Regions from separate parts of the Spirillospora sp. NPDC029432 genome, predicted to be linked through region 3. Evidence: predicted binding sites of a transcription regulator. Region 3 holds the regulator's gene; each other region holds the start of a gene.
What was found. The regulator LexA, encoded in region 3, represses DNA repair genes until DNA is damaged. The targets are predictions, from matches to a motif close to TCGAACANNTGTTCGA.
Positions count from the first base shown of each region.

Region 1: recA (recombinase RecA) is a predicted target of LexA. The motif match lies at 1,800-1,815, and genes of this name have one in related genera.
Region 2: uvrA (excinuclease ABC subunit UvrA) is a predicted target of LexA. The motif match lies at 3,110-3,125, and genes of this name have one in related genera.

Region 1 covers NZ_JBEZWH010000003.1:63,816-68,731, forward strand. Annotated here, with positions in the region: gene AB0881_RS03035 (glutathionylspermidine synthase family protein) at 1-287, opposite strand, end outside; gene AB0881_RS03040 (hypothetical protein) at 291-668, opposite strand; gene AB0881_RS03045 (ATP-grasp domain-containing protein) at 848-1,708, opposite strand; gene recA (recombinase RecA) at 1,902-3,035, shown strand; gene AB0881_RS03055 (regulatory protein RecX) at 3,822-4,649, shown strand.
Region 2 covers NZ_JBEZWH010000125.1:2,500-7,415, forward strand. Annotated here, with positions in the region: partial or broken gene AB0881_RS40930 (tetratricopeptide repeat protein) at 1-529, shown strand, start outside; gene AB0881_RS40935 (Crp/Fnr family transcriptional regulator) at 681-1,406, shown strand; gene AB0881_RS40940 (maleylpyruvate isomerase family mycothiol-dependent enzyme) at 1,403-2,143, opposite strand; gene AB0881_RS40945 (MBL fold metallo-hydrolase) at 2,230-3,051, shown strand; gene uvrA (excinuclease ABC subunit UvrA) at 3,357-4,916, shown strand, end outside.
Region 3 covers NZ_JBEZWH010000027.1:74,239-79,154, forward strand. Annotated here, with positions in the region: gene leuS (leucine--tRNA ligase) at 1-2,086, shown strand, start outside; gene lexA (transcriptional repressor LexA) at 2,412-3,113, opposite strand; gene AB0881_RS22090 (LysM peptidoglycan-binding domain-containing protein) at 3,311-3,829, shown strand; gene AB0881_RS22095 (MFS transporter) at 3,920-4,916, shown strand, end outside.

The DNA of each region.
Region 1 (4,916 bases), on a different contig from region 3:
CGCCGCCAGGACGCCTCTATGAGCGGCGCCACCCAGTCGGGGATGCCCAGCACGTGGTAGCGCCCGGTGGTCACCACGTGCTCGACCACCTGAAGGCACATCCGGTGCAGTTCCTCGACGACCTCCTCCAGCGCCAGGACCTCGTCCATCTCGAAGACGTAGTGCACCGACTCGTCCCAGTAGGGCCGCGGGAGGTGCGCCGGATGCGCCGTCCGGTGGTACGCCAGGCCGTGCTCCTCGACCTTCTCCGCCCAGTTCTCGCGCGGCTTCGAACGTGCTCTCCGCACGGCCTAGCCCCCGCTCTTGCCGCCGCCGCCGAAGCCGCCGCGGCTCAGGGTGTTCCCCCTGCTGGACTTGATCTTGCCCTTGCTGGGCCCCACCCGGCTGCCGCCCGACACGTAGCCGTCGCTGTCGCGGTTGCCGCCGTAGTACCAGAAGTACCGGCCGTATGAGATCGTTCCACGCTCGATGTCGCGGGTGTCGCAGAAGGCGTCCGGAACGACCCGGTAGCCGCCCTTGGTCTTGCCGACGTTCGGCGCCATGCGGTCCACGCACCACGCGGTGGTGGTCTTCGAGCCGCAGGCCGCCACCGTGAGGGACAGCGCGCTGACCATCCCGATCTTGACGGCACGGGAGCTGAGCCGACGCTTCTGTTCCTGTGGGGGCAAGGCGAACACGTCCTTCGAAAACGAGGCGACCCGCGACCGGCCGGTTCCACGGGACGGGCGCGGACGCCCGCGGGGAAAGTGAACTCTCGGTCGCGAGGCCATAGCTTAGGGCTGGTCGTTCCTCGGACGGAAGGGACACCCGTCCCGTTCCCGAAGGCTTAGAACTCTGTTCGGAGGGCTCAGTCCGGGACCGGCAGATGCGCGTACAGGTCCATCGGATCGACCGTCGACGGAAGGTCGCTCACCTGGCCGTCGCCGACCTCGACCACCCGCCACGCGCCGTCCTCCCGGCACGCCAGGTCGGTCGTGATGAAACGGCAGCCCAGAGTACGGACGGCGGGCGCCACCGCGTCCAGGACGGGGTCGGGCTCGAGGTCCGGGCTGTCCGGGTGCGGCCCGACCAGCGCGGGCTCTCCATCCACCCACCACACGCGCGCCTCGCCGTACTCGTCGTACGGCTCGTACTCGCGCACGACCAGGCCGCCGGCCAGGAAGTCCTCCTGCAGCGCCAGCATCTTGGCCACGATCCCGCGCAGTGAGGAGAGGTTCTTCACGTCCGGGACGTAGCACGCCTCGTCCCATTCGTGCTTACGCGACTTCACGTAGTCCTTCACGATGGCGGGACCCCCGCGGAGGGGGCGCACCAGTTCCCCCAGATCTCCCGGGTCCTCGCCGGGGGCGAGCGGCCGCCACACGCTCTGCGGCGTCAATCCCGCGAACGTGTCGTGCCATCCCGGCAGCTCGTGCGCGCGCCGGTAGTCCTCCGGATGCGTCAGCAGGAAGGCGCCGCGCGCCTTCAGCAGGCGCGCCATCGCGGCGTACTCGTCGCTGGTGAGCATCCAGCCGCGGTACCAGACGGGCCCCAGGTCCCGCGGAACGGCCCGTACCGCCGCCTCGGCGTCCCCGTGCCGGAGCGCGTCGTGGTCGATCAGGGCGATCTCGCCGTAGTGGTCCCGTACGGCGGCCGCCTCGCGGGCGAAGTGGGGGTCAACGCGCCGGGGCCGGAGCGGGTCGACGCAGAAGATGACGGTCAGCGTCATGATGGAACCCTCCGTGGACGGCGCCAGCGTACGGGTTCTTGAGTGTCGCGCGCACGGCGATTCCCGGGCAAATCCTCGGCCGAGACCATGATCGAACGGATGTTCGGTAAAGTCGGGGTACCGCGAACTGTCGGTGGCACCCCGTAACGTCGCCTCCGACATCGAAGGACAGACGGAAAAAGGGGCGAACCTCATGGCAGCGAACGACCGGGAGAAGGCTCTCGAGACCGCACTGGCCCAGATCGAGCGGCAGTTCGGCAAGGGCTCGGTCATGCGGATGGGCGAGGAGACGCGGCCGCCGGTCGAGGTGATCCCCACCGGTTCCATCTCGCTCGACATCGCGCTCGGCATCGGCGGCCTGCCGCGCGGCCGGGTCGTCGAGGTGTACGGCCCCGAAGGGTCCGGCAAGACCTCCATCGCGCTGCACGCCGTGGCGAGCGTGCAGAAGAAGGGCGGCATCGCGGCGTTCGTCGACGCCGAGCACGCCCTCGACCCCGAGTACGCCGCCAAGCTCGGCGTCGACATCGACGCGCTGCTGGTCTCCCAGCCCGACACCGGCGAGCAGGCGCTCGAGATCACCGACATGCTGATCCGCTCCGGCGCCATCGACATCGTCGTCATCGACTCCGTGGCGGCCCTGGTGCCCCGTGCCGAGATCGAGGGCGAGATGGGCGACAGCCACGTCGGCCTCCAGGCCCGGCTGATGTCCCAGGCGCTGCGCAAGCTCACCGGCGCGATCAACCAGACCCGCACGACCGCGATCTTCATCAACCAGCTCCGCGAGAAGGTCGGCGTCATGTTCGGCTCGCCCGAGACCACCACCGGTGGCCGCGCGCTGAAGTTCTACGCCTCCGTGCGGCTCGACGTCCGCCGCATCGAGACCCTCAAGGACGGCACCGAGGCGGTCGGCAACCGCGTCCGCGTCAAGGTCGTCAAGAACAAGATGGCCCCGCCCTTCCGCGTCGCCGACTTCGACCTCCTCTACGGCCAGGGCATCTCCCGCGAGGGCGGCCTGATCGACCTCGGCGTCGAGCACGGCTTCGTCCGCAAGTCCGGCGCCTGGTACACCTACGACGGCGACCAGCTCGGCCAGGGCAAGGAGAACGCCCGCAACTTCCTCAAGGCCAACCCGGACATGGCCGACGGGATCGAGAAGAAGATCAAGGAGAAGCTCGGCATCGGCCCCAAGGTCGACAAGGAGGCCGAACCGGTCCCGGCCGCCGCCGGCGACACCCCGCCCCCGGCCGCCGCCGCCCCGGCTCCCGCCGCCCGCGCCGCCGCCTCCACCTCGCGCAAGGCCAAGACCCCCAAGCCGGGCGACTCGTGATCAAGTAACGGGGATTCCCCCGATCCGGGTGTCTCTTGACGAAGGCTGAGGAATGATCTCGTACGAAGGGCGGCGGCGCCCCATCCCGTACCCGGCGGGTACGCGGACCTTCCCCAATGGCGCCGCCGCTCCCGAGGACCGCCGATGACGCGCGAGAACCCCTGGTCCACCGAGGACGACCCGGCACCGCCCGTGGAGGACGGCCCCTGGTCGTCCCTGGACGCCCCGCCACCCCCCAACCCCTTCGCCACCCCCTGGTCCCGCAACGCCTGGACCCAGGACGGCGAGGAGGCCCAAGAGGGCGAGGGCGACGAGGACGAGGGGAGCGTCCGAACGCCACCACCACCCCCCGCCGCCCCGGCGAGCACACCCCGCCCCACACCCTTGCCGGGCGCGGAAGCGTCCGAAAAGGCCGCGATCCCCTGGGAAACGCAGAACCCCTGGAACCAGGAGCCCGGGACTCCGGCCAGGCCCGCCACACCCCCACCACCTGAGACCCGCCCGGGTCGGCGGCCCGCCGGGGGCGATGACGGTCTGTCCGCGAAGAGCACGAGCGAGCAGCCACCGGGCCTTGTCGCCGACGAGGCCGTCCGGCCGGTTCCAGGGGAAGAAGGACCCCGAGGCGGCGACCCCGCGAGTGCTGAAGCCCCCGCGGCGGCGCCTCCGGTCCCCGCTGCGACTGACGGCGCAGGGCGGAGCGCCGGACGCGGTGGGAGGAAACAGAAGCGGCGGAGCCGGAACGACGAGGAAGAGCAGCGAGACGACGCCCTGCCCTGGGAAGCCGGGGTGCCTCGCGGTGTCGAGTCCGGTGAGCGGGCGGGAGACGCCGGGGCCGTCGAGCCGGCGCAGGACGCCGAGGTGCGCGGGCGGGAGGACCGGGAAGCCGGGCGGGGCGATTCCGCCGGGCCATGGGACGGTGCGGCTCGGGGCGCAGGACGTGGTGAGGGCAAGCGGAAGCGGCGGGGGCGCAAAGGCGCGGAAGAGCGCCAGGGCGGCGGCTCGGTCTGGGAGGGCCGGGGGGCCGCCGGCGCCGCCACCGGTGAGCGGGCGGACGACGGCGAGCCCGCTGAGCGGGACGCAGGTGACCGGGGAGCAGGTGAACGGGGCGCGGGCGGGCGGGACGCCGAGGGGCGGGCTCGGGAGATCTGCCTGCGGCTGCTCGGGATGGGGCCCCGGACCCGGGCGCAGCTGGCGGACGCACTGCGGCGCAAGGGGATCCCGGACGAGGTCGCCGAGGGGGTGCTGGGCAGGTTCACCGAGGTCGGGCTCATCGATGACGAGGCGTTCGCGCAGGCGTGGGTGCAGTCGCGGCACAGCGGGCGAGGGCTGGCGCGGCGGGCGCTCGCGGCGGAGCTGCGCCGGCGCGGTGTCGCGCAGGAGACCGTGAACGACGCGGTGGAGACGCTGGACTCCGAGCAGGAGGAGCGGACCGCGCGGCGGCTGATCGAGCGGAAGGCGGCGGCGACGCGCGGGGTGGATCCGGCCAAGCGGACGCGGCGGCTGGTGGGCGTGCTGGCGCGCAAGGGGTATCCGCCGGGGCTGGCCTACAGGGTCGTGCGGGACGTGCTGGCGGAGGAGGGGACCGAGGTCGAGGAAATGCCCGATCCGGACTGATCGTCGCGACACGCCGGAATGACCGGAGCCCCTGACCGGGCGGGAGGCGGTGGTCTGACTGCGATCGGGCAGGTCGGGGCCATTGCAGGGGCGGTAAGAGACTTCTTCCGTGGGCGTTCGGTTAGCCCGGAATGCCCTGGGTTTGCTTGCTCATTACCTCCCTGCCGCTTACCGTTACGGCAGTGAGGAGTTACTCCGCGCACCGCGGATTGCGATACGACCGAGCACGTTCACGCAGCTGAGAGGCATAGAGGACTAGACGTTGGC
Region 2 (4,916 bases), on a different contig from region 3:
GCTGGCGATCCGCCGGGAGATCGGCGACTGGTACGGGATGGGCGTCGGGATGGACACCTTCGCCGCCGTCCTGCGGGCGGGGGACCGGCCCGAGGAGGCGCTGAAGATGGAGCTGGAGGCGCTGCGCGTGCTCGGCGAGGTCGGCGACCGCCACAGCGAGGGCACCGCGCTGGTCCATCTGGCCGCGATCTACCTGGAGCTGGACCGCGCCGAGGAGTCGCTGGAGACCGGCGGGCAGGCGTACGACCTGGCCGTGGAACTCGGCGACGCCCGGGAGCAGGCGATGGCGCTGCACACGATGGGGCGCGCCGGCCAGCGGCTGGGCCGCCACTCGCGCGCCGTGGAGCTGTTCCTGGAGGAGATCGCCATCCGCCGGGACATGGGCGACCACCGGGGCCAGCGCAAGGCGCTGGAGCGGCTGCGCGACTCCTGCCTGGTGCTGGGCGACGCGGCCGCGGTGGCCGACTGCGACCGGCGGCTGCGCGCGGTCGACAGCTGGCTGGAGTCCGACGGCCCCGACGACGACTGAAGACCGCGCGTACCGGAGCGGAGGAACGGAGGGGAGGAACGGCCGAACGCCGGGAGAAGATCTGCAACCCGTGGTGCAATTTGCATGCACAGCGCATCGAAGTGTGGCGTAGTACGCAGTCGATCGCTGTACCGCCGCGTTCACTGGCGGTATGGACATCACCAGATTCTGGGACGAGCTCCCGGAGCGCGCGCGAGAGGCCCTGCTGCGCGCCGGCACCAACGTGATGATCAAACCGGGCGCGTTCCTGACCCGCGAGCACACCCGGGCCTCGCAGGTCTTCGTGCTGCGCTCGGGCGCGGTCAAGGTGTGGGTCGACCGCGGCGGCGAGACCGTGATCCTGGACGTGCTGGGCCCGGGCGACGTCGTCGGCGAGCTGGAGGCCGTGGACGGCGGCGTCCGCGACGCCAGCGTGGAGGCGCTGACCCGGGTGCAGGCGCTGGTCCTGCCCGCGGCCCGGTTCCGCGCGGTGCTGGACGCCCACCCCGGCGCGGCCTGGGCGGTGGCCGCCGTCCTCGCCGAGCGGCTGCGCGACGCCAACGGCCTGCGCACCGCGCACTTCCCCGACGAGCCCGAACGGCGGCTGGCGGGCCGGGTGCTGCGGCTGGTGGCCCGCTTCGGCAAGCCGCCGCCCGGCGGCGCCGGCTACGAGGTCCGCGTCCCGGTCAGCCAGCAGGACCTCGGCCGCTGGGCGGGCATGGGCCGCCGCAAGGTGGCCCAGATCCTGGCCGGGGAGCGGGGCCGGCTCGCGGTCGCCCGCAACGTGATCACCGTCCGGTCGGTGGCGGCCCTGCACCGCCTGGCCGGCGACCCCGCCGCCGGGTACGAGCCGCCCGCGGCCCCGGCGCGCGACGACCGCGAGCGCGTGGCCCCCTAGAACCCGCTGGGCGCGTACGGCCACGGCGGCGGCACGGGCAGCGGCCCGTCCGGCCGCATGAGCAGCCCCTCGCCCGCGGAGCGGCCGCTCAGCCAGGCCAGCAGCGCCCGCCCGCCGCCCGAGATCTCGGCAGCGCCGCCGAGGTCCGCGGCGTCCCCGGTGTCGGTCGCCACCAGCCGGTACCCCTCCAGCGCGCCCCTCAGGTCGGGAGGCAGCGCCGCCAGATCGGCCAGCGTGCTCGTCAGCGCCCACTCCACGTACGCCACGGGCCACCCGGCCGGCCCGTACCCGGCGGCCAGGTCCACATGGTGGGCCTCCACCTCGTGCCAGCGCCGGTAGACGGTGAACCAGGCCGGGTGCCGCCAGCCGGGCATCGCCCGCACCGTCCGGTCCCACGCCTCCTCCGGAAGCCGCGCCGCCTGGGCGGACAGCCGTTCCGCCGACGCGCGGAGGTCCTCGGCCAGCGCCGCGGCGCCCCGCCCCGCGCCCGCCTCCAGATCGGCGTTGCGCGCCTCCATGCTCGGGTACTGCGGGATCTCCTCGCCCGTGCGGGCCCACTCGAGGAGGTTCCACAGGGAGTCGGCGTTGCGCGCGATGTGGGTGGCCACGTGGCCACGCGTCCACCCGGGCAGCGCCGACGGGCCGCGCAGCTCCTCCTCGCCCAGCCCGGCCACCGTCGCCACGACCCGTTCCGTTCCGGCGTCGACCTCCGCCAGGACCTTCCGCCACTCGCCCATCGCGCCCCGCCTCTCTGTGCCACCGCTCCGTGGAAACCCCATCCTGCCCTGGTACGGCGGGGGCCACGCCGGTGACAATGATCTCCATGAGCCGGAACAGGGACCTGTCCATCTGCGTGACCTGCGGCGTCCAGTACGGTGCGCCGCGCGGCGACTGCCCGATCTGCGCGGACGAGCGCCAGTACGTGGGCTGGGAGGGCCAGCGCTGGACGAGCCTGGAGGAGCTGCGGGCCGCCGGGCACCGCGGCGTCGTCCGCGAGGAGGGCCCGGGGATCACCGGGATCGGCGCCGAGCCCGCGACCGCCATCGGCCAGCGCGCCCTGCTGGTGCGCACGCCCGCCGGGAACGTCCTGTGGGACATGATCACCTACCTCGACGACGCGCTGGTCGAGCAGGTGCGCGCGCTGGGCGGGATCGCCGCGATCGCGATCAGCCACCCGCACTACTACGGCACGATGATCGAGTGGGCCCGCGCCTTCGGCGCGCCGGTGTTCGTCCACGAGGCGGACCGGCGCTGGATCGCCCGGCCCGACGACGCGGTCACGTTCTGGAACGGCGACACCGCCGAGATCGCCGACGGGATCACGCTGATCAACGCCGGGGTGCACTTCGCCGGGGGACAGGTCCTGCACTGGCGGGACGGCGAGGACGGCGCGGGCGCGCTCCTGTCCGGTGACATCCTCCAGGTGGTCGCCGACCGCGACTGGGTGAGCTTCATGTACAGCTACCCCAACTTCATCCCCGAACGGCCGCGCACGGTGCGCCGGGCGCTGCGCCTGCTGGAGCCGTACCCGTTCGCCCGCGTGTACGGGGCGTGGTGGGACCGGATCGTGAAGACCGACGGCAAGGCGGCCGTGCGCCGCTCCGCCGCCCGCTACCTGGACTTCGCGCTGGACGACCGGGAGTGACCGAGGGGTGACCGGAGCGACCGGCGCGCCGTCCGCGGGTTCCGGTAGCGGGAGATCTTCGAACACGTGTACGGTTCCCAGGTGACGCCCGCCGCCTTCAGGGACGGGGGAGGACCCTGAAGAAATGCGGCGGCGGGCTCCGCTGTTGAAGAGTCGGGGAAGTCTGTCAGACCCCCTGGCTAGCCTGAGGGCGACGTGTGTCTTCACCATGTCCGGCGACCGTGTCCCATGACCGTGTCCGGCGACTGGGGACCCCCGGGACACGCGGGCCAGAGACATGCCACTAGAGGAACCGGAACAACGCCGTGCATGACCGACTCATCGTGCGTGGAGCACGCGAGCACAACCTGAAGGACGTCTCGCTCGACCTGCCGCGGGACTCCATGATCGTGTTCACCGGGCTGTCCGGCTCCGGCAAGTCCAGCCTGGCCTTCGACACGATCTTCGCCGAGGGACAGCGCCGGTACGTCGAGTCGCTGTCGGCGTACGCCCGGCAGTTCCTCGGCCAGATGGACAAGCCCGACGTCGACTTCATCGAGGGCCTGTCCCCGGCGGTGTCGATCGACCAGAAGTCCACCAGCAAGAACCCGCGCTCGACGGTCGGCACCATCACCGAGGTGTACGACTACCTGCGGCTGCTGTACGCCCGGATCGGCCACCCGCACTGCCCCGACTGCGGCCGCCCGATCAGCCGGCAAGCCCCCGAGCAGATCGTCGACCGGGTGCTGGAGCTGGAGCAGGGCACCCGCTTCCAGGTGCTGGCCCCGATCATCCGCGACCGCAAGGGCGAGTACGTCGAGCTGTTCCGCGAGCTCCAGTCCAAGGGCTTCTCCAGGGCCCTGGTCGACGGGGCGATGATCCGGCTGGACGAGCCGCCCAAGCTCAAGAAGCAGGAGAAGCACCACATCTCCGTGGTCGTCGACCGGCTGGCGGTCAAGGACACCGCCCGCCAGCGGCTGGCCGACTCGGTGGAGACCGCGCTCGGCCTGGCCGGCGGCACCATCGTGCTCGACTTCGTCGACCTGCCCGAGGACGACGAGCACCGCACCCGGATGTTCTCCGAGCACCTCTACTGCCCCTACGACGACCTGTCGTTCGAGGAGCTGGAGCCGCGCTCGTTCTCGTTCAACTCGCCGTACGGCGCCTGCCCCGACTGCACCGGCCTGGGCACCCGCATGGAGGTCGACCCCGAGCTGGTCGTCCCCGACCCCACGATGACGCTGGGCGAGGGCGCGATCCAGCCGTGGTCCAACGGGCACGTCAGCGACTACTTCCTGCGGCTGCTGTCGGCGCTGGGCGACGCCATGGGCTTCGACCTCAACACCGAGTGGGAGCGGCTGCCGGCCAAGGCCCGCAAGGCGATCCTCAACGGGCACGAGACCCAGGTCCACGTCCGCTACAAGAACCGCTACGGCCGCATCCGCTCGTACTACACCGCGTACGAGGGCGTGATCCCCTACATCCAGCGGCGGCACGCCGAGTCCGAGAGCGACTCCACCCGGGAGAAGTTCGAGGGCTACATGCGGGAGATCCCGTGCCCGTCCTGCGAGGGCGCGCGGCTCAAGCCGGTCGTCCTGGCGGTCACCATGGGCGGCCGGTCGATCGCCGACGTCGCGGCCATGCCGATCGGCGAGTGCGCCAAGTTCCTGCTGACGCTGGAGCTCAGCGACCGCGACCGGCACATCGCCGAGCGGGTGCTCAAGGAGATCAACGCCCGGCTGGGCTTCCTGCTGGACGTCGGGCTCGACTACCTCACCCTCGACCGCGCCTCGGCCACGCTGGCCGGCGGCGAGGCGCAGCGGATCCGGCTGGCCACCCAGATCGGCTCCGGCCTGGTCGGCGTGCTGTACGTGCTGGACGAGCCG
Region 3 (4,916 bases):
GCTGCACACCAGCGACCCCGAGTACTACAAGTGGACGCAGTGGCTGTTCCTGCGCTTCTACGAGCGCGGGCTGGCCTACCGCAAGGGCGGCCAGGTCAACTGGTGCCCCAACGACCAGACCGTGCTGGCCAACGAGCAGGTCGTCGGCGGCCACTGCGAGCGCTGCGGCGCGCTGGTCGAGCGACGGGTGCTCACCCAGTGGTACTTCAAGATCACCGAGTACGCCGACCGGCTGCTGGACGACATGGCCGCGCTGGAGGGCAAGTGGCCCGAGCGCGTCCTGCTCATGCAGCGCAACTGGATCGGCCGCTCCACCGGCGCCGACGTCGACTTCGTGATCGAGGGCCGGGACGAGCCGGTCACCGTCTACACCACGCGCCCCGACACCCTGTACGGCGCGACGTTCATGGTCGTCGCCGCCGACGCCCCGCTGGCCGACGAGGTCTGCGCGCCCGAGCAGCGCGCCGCGTTCGAGTCGTACCGCGCCGAGGTCTCCCGCGAGAGCGAGATCGAGCGGCTGTCCACCGAGCGCGAGAAGACCGGCGTGTTCCTGGGCCGGTACGCGGTCAACCCGGTCAACGGCGAGCGGATCCCCGTCTGGGCCTCCGACTACGTGCTGGCCGAGTACGGGCACGGCGCGATCATGGCGGTGCCGGCGCACGACCAGCGGGACCTGGACTTCGCGCTGAAGTTCGGGCTGCCCGTCCGCGTCGTCGTCGAGACCGGCGAGACCGACCCGGCCGCGAGCGGCGTGGCCACCGCCGGCGACGGCCGGATCGTCAACTCCGGCCCGATCGACGGGCTGGCCAAGGCCGACGCGATCGAGCGGATCACCGGGATCCTGGCCGGCAAGGGCCTGGGCAAGGCCGCCGTCAACTTCCGGCTGCGCGACTGGCTGGTCTCCCGGCAGCGCTTCTGGGGCTGCCCGATCCCGATCGTGCACTGCGACGCCTGCGGCGAGGTCCCCGTCCCGGACGACCAGCTGCCCGTCCGGCTGCCCGACGACATGCGCGGCTCCGACCTGGCCCCCAAGGGCACCTCGCCGCTGGCGTCCAACGCCGCCTGGGTGAACACCGAGTGCCCCAAGTGCGGCGGGGCCGCCAGGCGCGACACCGACACCATGGACACCTTCGTCGACTCGTCCTGGTACTACTTCCGCTACTGCTCGCCCGGCTACACCGAGGGCCCGTTCGACGTCGAGCAGGTCCGCCGCTGGATGCCCGTCGACCAGTACACCGGCGGTGTCGAGCACGCGATCCTGCACCTGCTGTACAGCCGGTTCTTCACCAAGGTCCTGTACGACATGGGCATGGTGGACTTCACCGAGCCGTTCACCCGGCTGCTCAACCAGGGCCAGGTCATCCTGAACGGCAAGGCGATGTCGAAGTCGCTGGGCAACATGGTCGACCTGGGCGCCCAGATCGACGAGTTCGGCGTCGACGTCGTCCGGCTGGCGATGCTGTTCTCCGGCCCGCCCGAGGACGACATCGACTGGGCCGACGTGTCGCCGCACGGCATGTCCAAGTTCCTGAGCCGCGTCCACCGGATCGCCACCGAGGTCACCGCCCCGGTGGGCACCGACCCGGCCACCGGCTCGACCGACCTGCGGCGCGCCACCCACCACGCGATCGAGGAGGCCACCGGCCTGGTCGAGGTCCGCCGCTTCAACGTGGCGATCTCGCGGATCATGGAGCTGGTGAACGCCACCCGCAAGGCCATCGACGGCGGCGCGGGCCCCGCCGACCCGGCCGTCCGGGAGGCCGCCGAGGCGATCACGGTGATGCTGTCGCTGTTCGCGCCGTACACCGCCGACGAGACGTGGGAGATCCTGGGCCACGAGGCCCCGGTCGCCACCGCCGGCTGGCCCGCGGCCGATCCGGCGCTGCTGGTCCAGGAGTCGGTGACCTGCGTCGTCCAGGTCGCCGGCAAGGTCCGCGACCGGCTGGAGGTCTCGCCCGGCATCGACCCGGCGGACCTGGAGCGGCAGGCCCTGGAGTCCGCCAAGATCAAGGAAGCGCTGGCCGGCCGCGGCATCCGCAAGGTCATCGTCCGCGCGCCCAAGATCGTCAACATCGTCCCCGCCTGACGGGGACGGCGCACCAGGTCGTACCAGGTCATACCAGGTTCGCTCGGGCGGCACCGGACCCGTTCCGGTGCCGCCGGAGCGGCCCTGACGGGGACTCGCGGGTCAGGGTCCCCGAGAGCTCGAAGAGGCGCTGGGGAGCGCCGAGGCAGCCGAGGAAACGGTCACGGCACCGCCGCGGGGGCGGCGGGCCCGGGCCGGAGGACACGAAGACACGACCGCCCGGGGACGCGGCTTACGCCGCGTTCCCGGGCGGTCACGACAGATCACATACAGCAGGCGGGGGCAGTCCGACGCGGGGGTCAGATGCGGGAGTCACATGGAAGTGTCACATCTTGCGCAGGACCGCTACGACGCGACCGAGGACGGAGGCCTCGTCGCCCGGGATCGGCTCGTAGGCGGGGTTCTGCGGCATCAGCCAGATGTGCCCGTCGCGGCGCTTGAAGGTCTTCACCGTCGCCTCGCCGTCGATCATGGCGGCGACGATGTCGCCCTGCTCGGCGACCGGCTGCTGCCGGACCACGACCCAGTCGCCGTCGGCGATGGCGGCCTCGATCATCGAGTCACCGGTCACCTTCAGCAGGAAGTGGGTGCCCTCGCCGACCAGCTGCTTGGGCAGCGTGAAGACGTCCTCGACGGCCTCCTCGGCCAGGATCGGGCCACCGGCGGCGATGCGGCCGACCAGGGGGACGTAGGCGGGCGCCGGGCGGGTCGCGGTCTCGGCGGCCGTGCCGGGGGCCTCGAACGCCTCATCGTCGGTGCGGACCGGGGTGGTGCCGGGGACCCGGACCTCGACGGCGCGGGGGCGGTTGGGGTCGCGCCGGAGGTAGCCCTTGCGCTGCAGGGCGCGCAGCTGGTGCGAGACGCTGGAGGTGCTGGTCAGGCCGACCGCCTCGCCGATCTCGCGCATCGACGGCGGGTAGCCGCGGCGCTGGACCGAGTCGCGGATGACTTCCAGCACCATGCGCTGCCGCTGGGTGAGACCGCTCTCGTCCCCAGGGCCGTCGGGCAGCTCCCGGACCTTGCTCATCGCTCGTCGCCTCCCCGGCGCTGGATCCGTCACTCCTTGTCATGGCACGTTATCGCGTCCGCACCCGATGATCAAACAATTGTTCGAAGAATGTCCTCGCGTTTCGCCCCCGGATTGATGTACAACATCGTACAGGCGTTCGATCGAAAATGCATTCGAACGCGGGGGAGTGCACGGCTGACCGCAGGAGGGCCGAGATGGCGGGGTCGCCCGAGGGGACGCGCGACAGGACCGATGCCCCGATGACCGCCCCGAAGAGACCGGACGAAGTGGCGGAAAGGCTCACCGGCCACGCCGGCCACGCCGGCCACGCCGGCCACGCCGGCCACACTGGCCGCGCCGGGCGCGCCGGGCGCGTAGAGGGCGCCGGGCGTCCCGCCGGGCCGCCGCCGCTGCGGCTGACCAGGCGCGGCCGCGGCGTGCTGATCGGGACCGTGGCGACCGGGCTGCTGGTGACGTTCTGGCTCACCGCGGGGCTGGGCGCCAGCGCGGGCGACGGCACCGAGCGGCCCGCCCAGCGCATGTCCGACGAGGCCGACCGGGGCGACCGGGCCCGGACCGTGGTGGTCGAGCCCGGCGAGACGCTCTGGGAGATCGCCTCCCGGGACGACCCGGACGGCGACCCGCGGGTCACGGTGCGCCGCATCATCGACCTGAACGGGCTCGCCGGCACGTTCATCCAGCCGGGCCAGGAGCTGCGCATGCCGGCCCGCTAGATTTTTCGGCGCGGCGTGTAGAGAACGCCGCGCCGGCTCCGACCCCTTCGTGAACGGCGCCCGCAGGGGGCGCCAGGAGGAGGGGGCGCCATGGAGCCGCACACCCGCACAGACACCGCGCACGCCGCGCAGGCCAGGGCCGGCCGGCGCGAATGGGCGGGACTCGCCGTCCTCGTCCTGATCGCGCTGATGGTCTCGATCGATGTCTTCGTCCTGCTGCTGGCGCTGCCGCACCTGAGCGCGGACCTGGGCGCGACCGCCACCCAGCAGCTGTGGATCATGGACGTCTACGGCTTCCTGCTGTCCGGGTTCCTGATCACGATGGGCGGGCTGGGCGACCGGATCGGGCGCCGCCGGCTGCTGCTGATCGGGGCGGCCGCGTTCGGCACCGCCTCGGTGGTGGCCGCGTACGCGCCGACCCCCGAGCTGCTGATCGCGGCGCGGGCGCTGCTGGGCGTGGCCGGGGCCACCCTGGCGCCCTCGACGCTGTCGCTGATCGGCACGATGTTCCGCGACCCGCGGCAGCGGTCGCTGGCGATCGGCGTGTGGCTGGTCGGCGTCATGGGCGGCGCCGCGCTCGGGCCGGTCGTGGGCGGGCTGCTGATCGGGCACTTCTGGTGGGGGTCGGCGTTCCTGCTCGGCGTGCCCGCGGCCGTCCTGCTGCTGGTGCTCGGTCCGCTGCTGCTGCCCGAGTACCGCGCCCCCGGCGCGGGCCGGATCGACCTGGCCAGCGTGGCGCTGTCGCTGGCGGCGATCCTGCCGGCCGTGTACGGGATCAAGGAGCTGGCGCACGCCCCGGGGGCGCTGCCCGTCGCCGTGCTGGGCGCCGGGCTCGCCGCCGGCGCGCTCTTCGTCCGGCGGCAGCGGCGGCTCGCCGACCCGCTGATCGACCTGCGGCTGTTCCGCAACCGGGAGTTCGGCGCCGCCCTGGGCGGCACGCTGGCGGCGACGCTGCTGGGCGGCGCGATCATGATGTTCCTGACCCAGCACCTCCAGCTGGTGCAGGGCCTGTCCCCGCAGGCCGCCGCGCTGTGGATGCTGCCCGCGCTCGGCGCCAACACGCTGGGCTTCCAGATCTCCCCGCTGC